Regions from separate parts of the Thermopolyspora flexuosa genome, predicted to be linked through region 2. Evidence: predicted binding sites of a transcription regulator. Region 2 holds the regulator's gene; the other holds the start of a gene.

Region 1 (3,798 bases), 2.3 Mb from region 2:
TCGCGCAGGTAGGCGAGAAGGTTGCCGACCGCGTAATCGTCGAGACCGGCCGCGCGGGCCCGCGCCACCGCCTGCTCGGCCTTCGCCCCGGACAGCTCGCGCAGGAACGCGCCGATCGCCCGCCCCAGCTCGACCGGGCGGCCGGGCGCGTCGCCGTGCCAGAACGGCAGCTTTCCCGGCTGTCCGGGGGCGGGGGAGACGAGCACCCGGTCGGGGCCGATGTCCTCGATCCGCCACGAGGTGGCGCCGAGCACGAACACGTCGCCGACCCGCGACTCGTACACCATCTCCTCGTCGAGCTCGCCCACCCGGGCGGGCTTGTCCCCGCCGGCGAGGTACACGCCGAACAGGCCGCGGTCGGGGATGGTGCCGCCGCTGGTGACCGCGAGCCGCTGCGCGCCCGGCCGCGCCCGCAACGTGCCGGTCACCCGGTCCCACACGATGCGGGGGCGCAGCTCGGCGAACTCCTCGCTCGGGTACCGCCCGGCGAGCATGTCGAGCGTCGCCTCCAGCGCGGACCGCGGCAGCGTCGCGTACGGCGCGGCCCGCCGTACCACCGTCTCCAGCTCGTCGACGGTCCACTCGTCCATCGCGCACATCGCGACGATCTGCTGGGCGAGCACGTCGAGCGGGTTGCGCGGGTAGCGCAGCTCCTCGATCTCGCCGCGCCGCATGCGCTCGGCGACCACCGCGGTCTGCACCAGGTCGCCGCGGTACTTGGGGAAGATGACGCCCTTGGACACCGCGCCCACCCGGTGCCCGGCGCGGCCGATGCGCTGCAGGCCGCTCGCCACGCTCGGCGGCGCCTCCACGCACGCGACCAGGTCGACCGCGCCCATGTCGATGCCGAGCTCGAGGCTGGAGGTGGCGACCACCGCGGGCAGCCGCCCGGACTTCAGCTCCTCCTCGATGTGCGCCCGCTCCTGTTTCGACACCGAGCCGTGGTGCGCCCGCGCCACCTCACCGGCCGGTCCGGCGGGCAGGCCGCGGCCGGCTCCGGCCTGCGCCATCATCTCGGCCGGGGCGAGGCGGGCCGGCGGCGTACCCGGGGGCGGGGCGGTGTTCCCCGCGCCGTCGCCGCCCGCGCCGCCGCCCGCAGCCGGGGCGGTCCCGGGCGTGCCGGGGCCTCCGGCCGCGGAGCCGTTCGCGGCGCCGTTGTGGCCGGTGCGGCGTTCGAAGGCCAGCTCGTTGAGCCGGGTGCACAGCCGCTCGGCGAGACGGCGCGAGTTGGCGAAGACGATCGTCGACCGGTGCGCGGCGATCAGGTCGAGCAGGCGCTCCTCCACGTGCGGCCAGATGCCGCGTCCCCGCTCGGCGGGCGGCGCGCCGTACTCCGCCTCCGGCCCGCCCCGGTCCGGAGGCGGCGGCTCGGCCATGTCCTCCACCGGGACGACCACCTCGATCTCCAGCCGCTTCTCGTGGGGCGGCTGGACGACCACCGCCGGGCGCACGCCACCGAGGAACGTGGCGACCTCGCCGACCGGGCGCACGGTGGCGGACAGGCCGATGCGCTGGGCGGGCCGCTCCAGCAGCACGTCCAGCCGCTCCAGGGTGAGCGCGAGATGGGCGCCCCGCTTGGTCCCGGCGACCGCGTGCACCTCGTCCACGATCACCGTCTCCACGCCCCGCAGCGCCTCCCTCGCCCGGCTGGTGAGGATCAGGTAGAGCGACTCGGGCGTGGTGATGAGGATGTCGGCGGGCTTGGCGGCGAACCGGCGGCGGTCCTCGGCGGGGGTGTCACCGGAGCGCACCGCCACCGAGATGTCCGGAACCGGCAGGCCGAGCCGGCGCGCCGTCTGCCGCAGCCCCGCGAGCGGGGCCCGGAGGTTGCGCTCCACGTCCACGGCGAGCGCCTTCAGCGGCGACACGTACACCACGCGGCAGCGCCGCATGGGGTCGGTGACGCCGGGCGAGGTGGCGAGCCGGTCGAGCGACCACAGGAAGGCGGCGAGGGTCTTGCCCGAACCGGTGGGGGCCACCACGAGGGTGTTCTCCCCACGCGCGATCGAGGCCCACGCCCCGGCCTGCGCCGCCGTCGGCTGTGCGAACGCATCGGCGAACCACTGCCGGGTCACCGCGCTGAAGTGGTCGAGCGCCATGCGTCCATCCTGCCCCCCGCCACCGACGTTTCCGGTCGGCCGGAAGCCGCTCGCCGCGGGCCGGGACTAGCCTCCCTTGCGTTCCCGCCGCTCTCGGCGGGCCTGCTGCACGGCCTGCAGTTGCCGGGAACGCAGCAGTCGGCGCTTGGCGCGGTGGGCGCGCCGCTGGGCGCGGGTGAGCCTCTTCATAGGGCCTCCAATCCGTGAGCCGTGCGGCCCACTGATGGAAGCGTCTCATACTGGAGGCGTGCGCTTAACAGACTTCTGGGATCGCATGCACCGGCAGTTCGGCGAGACGTACGCCGAGTCCTGGGCGCGGGACTTCGTCATCGCCGAGCTGGGGCACCGTACCGTGGTGCAGGCCCTCGCCGACGGGGAGTCGGCGAAGGACGTCTGGCGTGCGGTCTGCGCGACCGTCGACGTCGACCCCAAGCTGCGCTGAACGCCACGCCGGTGTGAGCCGGCGCCTCCGGCCCGGTACGGCGCGGCGGCGGTGCCGTGGCGCGGCCGGGCGGCGGCGCCCGTGAGGGCCGGGTGCGGGAGCCGGCCGCGGGCGGGACGGCGCCGGGGACGGGATCCGCCGGTACGGCGCCGACCTGCGCGTTCGATTCGTCCCGGTATCTGCGTGCGAAGCCACGCGGAGGGCCGATTGGCCGCGCGATCGAACAGCAGTTCGGCTATGCTGAGGTGGCCGCCGCCGGTAAAGGTGCCACCACGCGGAAGGCGAGTGTCGCCGGGAAATTGTCGGCGGCACCCCATAGCTTGCTGGTGACCGACAGGACCCACAACCCTCACAGGGGGCATCCATGGCAGCCAACGACCGCGAGAAGGCCCTGGAAACGGCGCTCGCCCAGATCGAGCGCCAGTTCGGCAAGGGCTCCGTCATGCGTCTCGGCGACGAGGCGCGTGCCCCTGTCGAGGTGATCCCGACCGGGTCGATCGCGCTGGACATCGCGCTCGGCATCGGCGGCCTGCCCCGCGGGCGGATCGTGGAGATCTTCGGTCCGGAGTCGTCCGGTAAGACCACGGTCGCCCTGCACGCGGTGGCGAACGCGCAGAAGGCGGGCGGCATCGCCGCCTTCATCGACGCCGAGCACGCCCTCGACCCGGAGTACGCCAAGAAGCTCGGCGTGGACACCGACGCGCTCCTCGTCGCGCAGCCGGACACCGGTGAGCAGGCTCTCGAGATCGCCGACATGCTGATCCGCTCCGGTGCGATCGACGTGGTCGTCATCGACTCGGTGGCGGCCCTCGTGCCGAAGGCGGAGATCGAGGGCGAGATGGGCGACAGCCACGTCGGCCTCCAGGCCCGGCTGATGTCCCAGGCCCTGCGCAAGCTGACCGGCGCCATCAGCCAGACCCGTACCACCGCGATCTTCATCAACCAGCTGCGCGAGAAGGTCGGCGTGATGTTCGGCAGCCCGGAGACCACCACCGGTGGTAAGGCGCTGAAGTTCTACGCCTCGGTTCGCCTCGACATCCGCCGCATCGAGACCCTGAAGGACGGCACCGAGCCGGTCGGCAGCCGGACCCGGGTGAAGGTCGTCAAGAACAAGATGGCCCCGCCGTTCCGGCAGTGCGACTTCGACATCCTCTACGGCGTCGGCATCTCCCGCGAGGGCGGGATCATCGACATGGGCGTGGAGCACGGCTTCATCCGCAAGTCCGGCGCCTGGTACACGTACGAGGGCGAGCAGCT
Region 2 (3,798 bases):
ATGGCCCAGCTCGAGGGCGGCTGGCCGGAGCGCGTGCTCACCATGCAGCGCAACTGGATCGGCCGGTCCACCGGCGCGGACGTGCAGTTCCGCATCGAGGGCCGGGAGGAGCCGGTCACCGTCTTCACCACGCGCCCGGACACCCTGTACGGCGCGACGTTCTTCGTGATCGCCGCGGACTCGCCGCTCGCCGAGGAGGTGTGCGCCCCGGACCGGCGGGCCGACCTGGAGGCGTACCGGGCCGAGGTGGCGAAGCTCTCCGACATCGAGCGGCTGTCCACCGAGAAGGAGAAGACCGGCGTCTTCCTCGGCACGTACGCGATCAACCCGGTGAACGGCGAGCGCCTCCCGGTGTGGGCGGCCGACTACGTGCTCGCCGACTACGGCCACGGCGCGATCATGGCGGTGCCCGCGCACGACCAGCGCGACCTCGACTTCGCCCGCAAGTTCGGGCTGCCGGTGCGGGTCGTGGTCGACACCGGCGAGCCCGACCCGGCCGAGACCGGCGTCGCCACCCCGGGCGAGGGCACGCTGGTCAACTCCGGCCCGCTCAACGGCCTGAGCAAGAGCGAGGCGATCGCCAAGATCATCGAGATCCTCGAGGAGCAGGGCACCGGCAAGGCCGCGGTCAACTTCCGGCTGCGCGACTGGCTCGTCTCCCGCCAGCGGTTCTGGGGCACGCCGATCCCGATCATCCACTGCCCGGACTGCGGCGAGGTCCCGGTGCCGGACGACCAGCTCCCGGTCACCCTGCCCGACCTGCGCGGCGAGGCGCTCGCGCCGAAGGGCATCTCCCCGCTCGCCGGCGCCACCGACTGGGTGAACGTCGACTGTCCCAAGTGCGGCAACCCCGCCAAGCGGGACACCGACACGATGGACACCTTCGTCGACTCCTCCTGGTACTTCCTGCGGTACATCTCGCCGCACCACGAGGAGGGACCGTTCGACGTCGAGCGGGTGCGCAAGTGGCTGCCGGTCGACCAGTACGTCGGCGGCGTCGAGCACGCCGTGCTGCACCTGCTGTACTCCCGGTTCTTCACCAAGGTCCTGTACGACATGGGCCTGGTCGACTTCACCGAGCCGTTCACCCGGCTGCTCAACCAGGGCCAGGTGATCAACCAGGGCAAGGCGATGTCGAAGTCGCTCGGCAACGGCGTCGACCTCGGTGAGCAGATCGACAAGTACGGCGTCGACGCGGTGCGGCTCACCATGGTCTTCGCCGGCCCGCCGGAGGACGACATCGACTGGGCCGACGTCTCGCCGGGCGCGTCGCAGAAGTACCTCGCCCGCGCGCTGCGGGTGATGACCGAGGCCGGTGCCGCGAGCGAGCCCGGCATCTCGTTCGAGAACGGCGACCTGGAGCTGCGCCGGATCACCCACCGGACGATCGACGAGGTCACCCGGCTCGTCGAGTCCTACCGGTTCAACGTCGCCGTGGCGCGGATGATGGAGCTCACCTCCGCGATCCGCAAGGCGATCGACAGCGGGCCGGGCGCGGCCGACCCGGCGGTGCGCGAGGCCGCCGAGGCGCTGGCGATCATGCTCTCCCTGGTCGCGCCGTACGTCGCCGAGGAGGGCTGGGAGCGGCTGGGCCACGGGCCGACGATCACCCGCGTGCCCTGGCCGGAGGCCGACCCGGCGCTGCTCGTGGTCGAGTCGGTCACCTGCGTCGTGCAGGTCGCGGGCAAGGTGCGCGACCGCCTGGAGGTCTCCCCGGACATCTCCGAGTCCGAGCTGCAGGCCCTGGCGCTCGCCTCCCAGAAGGTGCAGGCCTACCTGTCCGGTGAGCCGCGCAAGGTGATCGTCCGCGCGCCCAAGCTGGTGAACATCGTTCCCTGACGGACCTGACGAACGTACGGCCCGCGAGCGCGTCCGTCGCGGGCCGTACGGCGTTTTTCACGGGGGCGGCGGGGGACCCGCCGCCCGCACGCGTGTGGCCCGGCACGGTCACCTGGCCGTCCGGGCGGCGATGATCCGGCCGGGGCCTGGCCGGCCGGTCGTCGGGCTCAGAGCTTGCGCAGCACGGCCACCACGCGGCCGAGCAGGGTCGCCTCGTCGCCGGGGATCGGGTCGTAGGCGGGGTTCTGCGGCACGAGCCAGACGTGGCCGTCCTTGCGCTTGAACGTCTTGACCGTCGCCTCGCCGTCGATCATGGCCGCGACGATGTCGCCGTTCTCCGCGACGGGCTGCTGGCGCACCACCACCCAGTCGCCGTCCATGATCGCCGCGTCGATCATGGAGTCACCGGTGACCTGGAGCAGGAAGAGCGTGCCCTCGCCGACGAGCTGCTTGGGCAGCGCGAAGACGTCCTCGACCCGCTCCTCGGCGAGGATCGGGCCACCGGCGGCGATGCGGCCGACGAGCGGCACGTAGGCGGCGGCCGGGCGGTTCACGCCCTGCTGCTCCTCGGAACCCGCGTCCGGATCGACCCACAGCGCCGGCTCACCCGGCAGGCGGACCTCCAGCGCCCGCGGGCGGTGCGGGTCCCGGCGCAGGTACCCCTTGCGCTGCAGCGCGGTGAGCTGGTGCGACACGCTGGAGGTGCTGGTGAGCTGGACCGCCTCGCCGATCTCCCGCATCGACGGCGGGTAACCGCGCCGCTGCACCGACTCCCGGATCACCTCGAGAATTCTGCGCTGCCGGGGCGTGAGCCCGAGGGCGTCGCGCCGGCGTACCGCCAAATCGACGGGGGTGCCCGCCTCTTCCTTTTCGCTCATGAATCCTCCTCGCGGCGCGGCCCGTCGAACCCGGTCACGAGCCGGTCTTCCGATCCGTGTTCTTCCTGTCGCACATCGCGACCGTACCTCTATTCAAGATCATCATCAAACAATTGTTCGATAGTGTCTCGAAATCGACGGTCGCGTGGTGTACAACATCGTACGGGAGTTCGATCGATATGGTGTTCGATTCGCGATCTTACTGATCCGTTTTTTCGCGATTCTCGAGGGAGGCGGCGATGCGGATCGACGTGCCGACGTCCGCGGACGGGTCCTCCGGCGGAGCCTCGGGCGGGGGCTCCGAGCCGCCCGGCGATCCGGCCGCTCGCGGCGGCCTCCCGCGCGGCGAGCACCTCGCCCCGGTCATCCCGATCTCCGCCGCCAGGCGACGCAGAGCCGCCCGCGGGGCCTCGCCGACCGGCGGAGCCCGGACCCTCGGCCCGCGCGCCTCCTGGGCCGCGGGCGTGCCCGTCACGGCGGCACGTGAGCACGGGCCGGCCCCGGCCCGTGGCGCGGCACCCCGTGCGGCACGGACCGTCGCGGCGTCGCCCGCGCGGCGCCCCGATCCGCGCGCCCGGGTACGGCGCGGCGTGCGCCCCGAGGCCGCCGGTGAGGCGGCGGCCGTGGGCGCGACGCCCGGAAGGCGTCACCGGGCCACGGGCGGGCGGATGCCCGGCGGGCCGGTGCGGAGGACCGCGCCGCGCCGTCCGGTACGGCTCGCGGCGGGCGGCCGGGCGATGCGGCCGCGAGGGCGCGGCCCGCGGCGCGGCGAGCGGCCGCGTACGCCTCCGATGCGGCTCACCCGGCGAGGCAGGGTCGTGCTGGTCACCACGGTGCTGGCGCTGCTCCTCGGCGCATTGTGGCTGGGTACCCGGGTCGCGGCGATCGCCGTCCCGGCCTGTGGCGGGGTCGCCGCCGTGGCGGACCCGCACGCGCCACGGCTCGCCGTACCGGGCCGGTGAACCGCGCGGCGGGCCGGCAACGGCGACACGGCTCCGGCGCGGCGGCGACACCGGAAGCGGACGTGCGCCCGACGCCCGCGCCCGTGAGCGTCCGACACTCTACACCGGTTCTCCTCGCC

The links. Region 2 encodes LexA, which represses DNA repair genes until DNA is damaged. Its sites were predicted from a motif close to TCGAACANNTGTTCGA; they were not measured.
Region 1: a site for LexA is predicted at 2,761-2,776, ahead of recA (recombinase RecA). Genes of this name have one in related genera too.

The regions. Positions count from the first base shown of each region.
Region 1 covers NZ_VFPQ01000001.1:3,663,602-3,667,399, reverse strand. The annotation lists gene FHX40_RS15520 (Lhr family helicase) at 1-2,099, opposite strand, end outside; gene FHX40_RS26080 (hypothetical protein) at 2,166-2,288, opposite strand; gene FHX40_RS15515 (DUF3046 domain-containing protein) at 2,347-2,541, shown strand; gene recA (recombinase RecA) at 2,906-3,798, shown strand, end outside.
Region 2 covers NZ_VFPQ01000001.1:1,370,536-1,374,333, forward strand. The annotation lists gene leuS (leucine--tRNA ligase) at 1-1,839, shown strand, start outside; gene lexA (transcriptional repressor LexA) at 2,007-2,717, opposite strand; gene FHX40_RS24985 (hypothetical protein) at 3,536-3,679, shown strand.